2 regions of the Ensifer sp. M14 genome follow, and region 1 is predicted to be linked to the other one. Evidence: riboswitches for the same ligand, from Rfam matches in the RefSeq annotation. Region 1 holds a riboswitch; the other holds the start of a gene.
The links. A riboswitch is a leader RNA that binds a small molecule or an ion and turns the genes downstream of it on or off. The one in region 1 is predicted to bind FMN.
Positions count from the first base shown of each region.

Region 2: linked by a shared signal. The riboswitch ahead of BLJAPNOD_RS16720 (DMT family transporter) and the one ahead of BLJAPNOD_RS10190 (6,7-dimethyl-8-ribityllumazine synthase) in region 1 are both predicted to bind FMN.

Region 1 covers NZ_QJNR01000004.1:2,132,875-2,136,696, forward strand. The annotation lists gene BLJAPNOD_RS10185 (low temperature requirement protein A) at 1-794, shown strand, start outside; gene BLJAPNOD_RS10190 (6,7-dimethyl-8-ribityllumazine synthase) at 1,218-1,691, opposite strand; FMN riboswitch at 1,784-1,933, opposite strand; gene BLJAPNOD_RS10195 (ABC transporter ATP-binding protein) at 2,070-3,131, opposite strand; gene BLJAPNOD_RS10200 (ABC transporter permease) at 3,144-3,822, opposite strand, start outside.
Region 2 covers NZ_QJNR01000004.1:3,434,770-3,438,591, forward strand. The annotation lists gene BLJAPNOD_RS16715 (esterase-like activity of phytase family protein) at 1-884, opposite strand, end outside; gene BLJAPNOD_RS16720 (DMT family transporter) at 969-1,877, opposite strand; FMN riboswitch at 1,955-2,105, opposite strand; gene hupB (DNA-binding protein HupB) at 2,228-2,503, opposite strand; gene lon (endopeptidase La) at 2,725-3,822, opposite strand, start outside.

The DNA of each region.
Region 1 (3,822 bases):
GCATGACCTATGTGATCGCCATCGGCATTGCCCAGCTTGGCTGGATCGTGCTGATCTTCTTCGATTTCTCGCTCACCGTGTCCATCGCCATGGCCGTGGTGCTGACGGCGATCGAGATGCTCGGGCCCTATATCGCCGAGACGCGGCATGGCGGCACGCCCTGGCATGCACACCACATCGCCGAACGCTACGGTCTTCTGGCGATCATCGCGCTCGGCGAAGGTGTGGTCGGCACCGTCGCCTCGATCACCGCTGTCGTCGACGGGGAGGGCTGGAACCTCGACGTGGCGCTCGTCTGCCTTGCCGGCACCGGGCTCACCTTCGGCATGTGGTGGATCTATTTCCTGTTGCCGAGCGCCGAGGTCCTGCATGCGCACCGCAGGCGTTCCTTCGTCTGGGGCTACGGGCACATCTTCATCTTTGCCGCCATCGTTGCCACTGGCGCGGGTCTGCATGTGGCTGCCTATTACATCGAACACAAGGCGCATATCAGCTCACTGGCAACCGTTCTGACCGTGGTCATTCCGGTCGGGGCCTACATCGGCCTGGTCTACGGCATGTATGCCTATCTGCTGCGGCAGGCGGAGCCGCTGCATGCGTGGCTGCTGGCCGGAACGGTGCTTGTGCTAGCGGCGTCGATCGTAGCGGCGATGGCGGGCGTCGATATGGCGATCTGCCTGATCATCGTGATGTTCGCGCCTTTCGTGACCGTCGTCGGCTTCGAGGCAGCCGGCCATCGCCACCGGATGGCGGCGCTGGAACGTTGTCTTGCCGAGGCCGGGCCGGCGCATTGAGTGCCTTGAATTGCCGAGTCGAAACAGCTGTTTGGCGGCCTGTGCTGACGGGTCGATTCAGGTGGTTCAGAGGTTGATTCAAGGAAGCCTCGTGCGCCTTCGCGTGGATTTGTCCTTCACGCGCTTTGTCTGGAGCTGCCCCTCACCCTAGCCCTCTCCCCGCAGGCGGGGAGAGGGGACGGTCGAGCGTGTGGCGTCGTCATCGCTCTTCCGTGAACCCAGCGCGGTCATGCCGTGCGACGGCCTCGTCAGCCGCTTTGCTGGTTCCGATCACTGCAGCGGAGGGAGGCAAAGGCTGAAGCCGTCAGGTGGAGGTGTTGGGCGTGAGAGCGTGCCACGCATGTCCTTCTCCCCGCAGGCGGGGAGAAGGTGGCTGGCAGGCCGGATGAGGGGCTGCCGGGTGCGATGCAGTGAAGTGTCAGATCAGGCGTTGACCAGAGCCAGCTTGGCGCGGGCGTCGAGGATCTGGGCGCAGGCATTGGCGGCCTCTTCGCCCTTGGCGACGAAGTGCTCGCGGAAGAAGGCGATCAGCGGCGAGCTTTCCTGGAAATTGTGCGGGGTCAGCACGGCGGAAAGCACCGGCACGTCGGTGTCGAGCTGGACGCGCATCATGCCGTCGAGCACGGTGCCGGCGACGAAATCATGCCGGTAGATGCCGCCATCGACGACGAAGGCGGTGCCGAGGATTGCGGCATAGCGGCCGGTCCTGGCAAGCTTCTGGGCATGCAGCGGGATCTCGAGTGCGCCTGGCACATCGAAGATCTCGACATCGGCGGCCGAACCGCCGAGCTTCGTCCATTGGGCGACAAAGGCATCGACGCAACGATCAACGATGTCGGCATGCCAGCGGGCACGAACGATCGCGATCTTGGCGGTGGGGTGGGAAAGAATAGTCATGGGTCTCAAGCCTTCCAGGGTTTGGCGTTTCCAATTTTCCCGTCGGGCGAACATGCATGCGCGCGAAGCCCCGGCGTGGGGTCCACGTTCCTGCTTGCTCTCTTCCATCCGGACTGTGACCGTCGGCTCCGGAATCTGACCGGATCTGCTGACCCTCGAGGAAAGCCCTCGAAGCGCTCGCGGGCTTCGACCTTTCGATCGCTACCGCCGGTGGGGAGTTTCACCCCGCCCTGAGAACAGGGCCGACTATATAGATCGGCCACGCGTGGTCAAACGCGTGGCGCGACGAAAATCCTGGAAATTACGACAGATTTTTCCACGGTCTGCCGCTGCCGGGCGAAATGATTCCGGCAGCGCGGTGCCTTCTCAGGTCCGACGTTACTCTCGGATGACCAGCAGATCCTTGGCAGCGAAACGCAGCGTGACGTTGTCGCCGAACGTTGGGGGCGTCAGGCCGGGATCGTTGAACATGTCGAAAGAGATGACATCGCCGCCGATGCGCAGCTTGGTGCGGATGACCGAGCCGAGGAAGCTGGTCGAAACCACCTCTCCGGTCAGCGCCGTATCGCCCTTGGCGCTGTCGGCGATCGAGCCTGCTTCCGGGCGCAGCGCGAGCGAAATGTTGTCGCCGCCCTTCATGCCGGAAATCTGCTCCTTCAGCGAGACCTGCTGGTTGCCGATGGTGACGGCGCCAGAGGCAGGGTCTGCGACCTTGGCTTCGATGATGTTGAGCGTGCCGACGAAGGAAGCGACGAAGCGGGTGGCAGGCGTGTTGTAGATCTCGAACGGCGTGCCGATCTGGTCGGCACGGCCGCCATTCATCACGACGATGCGATCCGAGATCGACAGCGCCTCTTCCTGGTCATGGGTGACGAAGACGGTGGTGATGCCGAGCTGCTGCTGGATCTGGCGGATTTCCTCGCGCAGCGACACGCGGATCTTGGCGTCGAGCGCCGAGAGCGGCTCGTCGAGCAACAGCACCTGCGGCTTGACGGCGAGCGCGCGCGCCAGCGCAACGCGCTGCTGCTGGCCGCCGGACAGCTGGTAGGGGAAACGGTCGGCCAGGTGCTCGAGCTTGATCAGGCTCAGCATCTCCTTGACGCGCGTATCGGTCTCCGCCTTCGGCGCGCCGGCGACCTTCAGGCCGAAGGCGACGTTGTCGTGCACATTCATGTTGGGAAACAGCGCATAGGCCTGGAACACCATGCCGATGTTGCGCTGGTTCGGCTTCAGCGTGCCCTGGTCCTTGCCATCGATGACAATGGATCCGCTGGATGGCGTCTCGAAGCCGGCGATCATGCGCAGCACGGTCGTCTTGCCGCAGCCCGAGGGCCCAAGGAACGAGACGAACTCGCCCTTCTCGATTGCCATGTCGAAGCCATGCACGACTTGCACGGGGCCGAAGGATTTCTGGATGTTGGTCAGTGTCAGGAAACTCATATGGACCGATCCTCAGGCCTTGGGAGGCGCGCTTTTTTGAAAGCGCGAGACGAGCTGGATGAGGCCGAGGCAGCCCCAGGTGATGCCGAACGCGATAACGGCGAGGGCGGCTGGCTCATAGGCGCGGTTGGCGCCCAGAAGCTGCATATACGGACCGAAGGCCGGCCTGTTCAAAAGCGCTGCCATGGTGAACTCGCCGATAACGATGGCGAAGGTCAGGAAGGCGCCGGAGAGTACCGCGACCAGAACATTCGGCAGGATGATCCGCCCCAGAATGGTCGCCCATCCCGCGCCGAGGCTTTGAGCGGCTTCGGTCAGGGTGGCGATGTCGATCGTCCGCAGACCCGTGTCCACCGCCCGGTACATATAGGGAAGCGCAAGAATGGCGTAGCCGAACATCAGGAGCACATTGGTGCCGGCGATCGATCCGGTGAGCGGCAGCCAGCTCGAGGTGTTGTAGAGACGGATATAGCCGAAGACGATGACGATTGCCGGAATGACGAGCGGCAGCAGCGTGATGAACTCGATGTAGGGCCGCAAGCCAGGTAGCTTCAGGCGAACCCAGTAGGCCGTCGGCACCACAAGCAGCACGCCGAAGGCGATGGTGAACAGTGCCTGCATGATGGAATAGGTGAAGGTCTCCTGGAAGCGCGGATCGCTGAAGACCTTTGCATAGGCGTCGAACGAATAC
Region 2 (3,822 bases), 1.3 Mb from region 1:
ACGATGCGGCTGTCGTCGAGCCACTTGACAGCGTCAGGCTCGCGCTTGCGGCCCGGTTGTTCGTCCTTGAAGGCGATCGTGCCGTCGCGCTTGGTGTCGATGTCCTTGAGGTCGACGCTGCCTGCGGAGAAATGCGTCTTAACCACCGCCGCCTTGGCATCGATGATGACGATGTGGTTGTTCTCCTGCAGTGTCAGCGCGATCTCGTCCTTGCCGTTGAAGGAAACGAATTCCGGCTCCGGATCGTCGCCAGCAACGTCGGCAAGCCCCGTCAGGGTCACATGCTTGATCGTCGTGCAATCGGCAGCGCCGTCCTTCAGCGACAGGATCACCAGGTCGCCGGCAGGCATCTGCGGGATCTTGCCGTCGTTGACCTCTTCGTCGCGCTCGTTCTCGATGGCGATTGCAGCGAGGGTGCGGTCCTTGTTGACTGCGACGGAGTCCGGCTGACCGCCGAGATCACAGGTCGCGTCGACCTTTTTGGTGGCGACGTCGACGGTGGCGAGGAAGCCGGAAGGCTTGGTAAAGCTTTCGCGCGTGTTGACGGCAACCAGCGCCTTGGTACCGGCAACGGTCACCGACGTCGGCTCCCCTTCGAACGAAACGATGCCGGCGGCCTTCGGCGCCTTGGCGTCGGTGATGTCGATGAGGCCGATGCGCTTGCCCGGGCTATCGGAATAGATCAGCGTGTTGCCGTCTTCGGTGGCGGTGATGATTTCCGCAGATGTCGCTTCCTTGCGGGCGTCACCTTCCAGATTGTCGGCAACGGCGAAGGACGCAATACGGTTGAACACCGGTTCGGCAGCAGCCGGAAAAGCAACGGACGCAAGAAGCATGGCGGCAAGCGCCGTTCTGCATGATGAAATGGTCATGAAATCCCCCATGTCGAATATCCAAAACAAGGGGGTTCTGCGGGATGGCGATGACAGGCGCATGACAATCCCGCAGCTTTGTTGTGCAGCGGCGCCTTACGCGCTCGCACGCTCACGTTTCATCTCGTTGCGCATGATGAAGAGCGAGGCGCCGAGGATCAGTACGGCTCCCAGCCAGAGATAGCCGCTCGGCGCATAACCGAAGACGAGCCAGCCGGCGAGAACGTTGAGCGGCAGCTTGAGATCGTCGAAAGGTTGCACATAGGCGGCATCGGCGACCGTGTAGGCCAGCGTCAAGAGATACTGTGCCACGACGGTCAGGAGCCCCGCCAGCGCCAGCAGCGCGAGCATGGCGCCGCTCGGCACGACAAACCCTGCCGACAGCGCCATGGCGCCGTTGATCGGCGTCAGAAGCACGAGCAGCCAGACGGTAATCGTCTCCGGGCGCTCGATGCCCGTCAGGCTCTTCGTGATCAGCGACGACGCACCCCAGAGCAGCGCCGAGAGAACCGGCAGCAAGGCTGCCCAGGTGAAGCTCTCCGACCAGGGCTGCAGGATGATCGCGGCACCGGCAAAACCAACTGCCGCCGCGCCCCAACGGGACGCGCCGACGCGTTCGCCGAGGAAGAGGCGTGCCCCGAGAATGATGAAGAACGGCGAGGTCATCACCAGCGCGATCGCCTGCCAGATCGGGACGGAGGCCAGGCCCGAAACCCAGGCCCCGACCCCCAGGGCTGCGAGGCCGACACGAACGACGTGACGCCAGGGATAGTCGGTGCGCATCGCCGACAGGCCGACCCGGAACAGGAACGGCAGGGAGAAGATAAGCGCGAATGCATATTGCCAGAAGGCGGTCGAGGTGGCGGAAAAGCCGAGCTGCATCGTCATCCATTGCGTGACGACATTCAGCAAGGCAAAGGCAACGCCGGCCAGTACCATCCAGGCGGCACCGGCAATGGCACGGGAGGTGAAACGCATTTGGGTAGTCTGATTCATGTCCTTCATCCACAAACAGGGACCAACACAAATCAGGACGCATGAGCGCAGGGTACGACGACGGACGGCCCGCCCTTCGCACCCACGATCATTCTCTTTCATCCGGACTTTGACCGTCGGCTCCGGAATTACACCGGATCTGCTATCCTTCCAGCCCACAGAGGTTGAAAGTGCTCGCGGGCTTGGGCCGAAGCCCTTACCGCCGGTGGGGACTTTCACCCCGCCCTGAGAATACGCTGAGCCGTAGACCAAAGACTGCGCTGCTGCAAGGCCACCCGAAAATGCAGAAGGGTCCGGCGTGAGCCGAACCCTTCGAGACTTGGACTGCCGGCCTCGTATCCGGCCGTCAAGCAAACTTATCAGCCGTTAACGGCATCCTTCAGGCCCTTGCCGGCCGTGAACTTCGGAACGTTACGTGCCGGGATGTCAACTTCAGCGCCCGTGGACGGGTTGCGGCCCTTGGAGGCTTCGCGACGCGAAACGGAGAAATTGCCGAAACCGACGAGGCGAATGTCGCCACCGTTCTTCAGTTCAGCCTGGATGGTCTCGAAAACTGCATCAACTGCGGAAGATGCGTCGGTCTTGGAAAGTCCGGCCTTCTCAGCAACGGCAGACACGAGCTCATTTTTGTTCATGTTTCCACCCCTTTCAAAATGGTTCGAAACGACTGTGTTTTTAAGCCGCGGCGGCTTGCGCATCGCCCGCGTCTTGCCATTCCCAATTGCGCCTAATCCCTTGGAATGCAAGGCTTGCGGCATGCTTTTACAACAAAAAAGACCGGCCAGGGGCCGGTCTTCCTTGTTTTTCTGCCAAATGAGCCTGAGACGAGCACAATTGCACCCGCCGGCCCTGTCGATCAGTGGGCGATGGAAGCGCCCGCTTCGTCCTGCGAATCAACCGCGGCGACGGTTGCCGGCTCATTTGCCGGGTCCCATTCGATCGGCTCCGGGACGCGGATGAGAGCGTGTTCGAGCACTTCACCCATGCGCGAGACCGGGATGATCTCCAGCACGTTCTTCACGTTATCCGGAATCTCGGCCAGATCCTTGGCATTCTCCTCGGGGATCAGCACCTTCTTGATGCCACCGCGGACGGCCGCCAGCAGTTTTTCCTTCAGACCGCCGATCGGCAGCACGCGGCCGCGAAGGGTGATCTCACCCGTCATCGCCACATCCTTGGAGATCGGAATACCGGTCATCACAGAGACGATCGCCGTTGCCATGGCAACACCGGCCGAAGGACCATCCTTGGGCGTTGCGCCTTCCGGCAAGTGCACGTGGATGTCGCGCTTGTCGAACAGCGGTGGCTCGATGCCGAAGTCGATCGCGCGCGAACGGACGTAGGACGCCGCCGCAGAAATCGATTCCTTCATCACATCGCGCAGGTTGCCTGTGACGGTCATGCGGCCCTTGCCGGGCATCATGACACCTTCGATCGTCAGCAGTTCGCCGCCGACCTCTGTCCAGGCAAGTCCTGTGACCACACCGATCTGATCGTCGCGCTCGGCTTCGCCGTGACGGTACCGCGGCACACCCAGGTAATCCGGGATATTTTCAGCGGTGACGGCCACTGACTTGGCCTTGCCCTTGATGATCTCGGTGACCGCCTTGCGGGCGAGCTTCATCAGTTCACGCTCGAAGTTGCGAACGCCCGCTTCACGCGTGTAGGTCTGGATGATCGCCATCAGCGCACCGTCGGTGACCGAAAACTCCTTCGGCTGCAGCGCATGATCGCGGATCGCCTTCGGCAGCAGGTGCCGCTTGGCGATCTCAAGCTTTTCCTCTTCGGTGTAGCCGGCGATACGGATCACTTCCATGCGGTCCATCAACGGCGCCGGAATATTCAGCGTGTTCGCCGTGGTGATGAACATCACGTTGGACAGATCATATTCGACTTCCAGGTAGTGATCCATGAAGGTCGAGTTCTGTTCCGGATCCAGCACCTCCAACAGGGC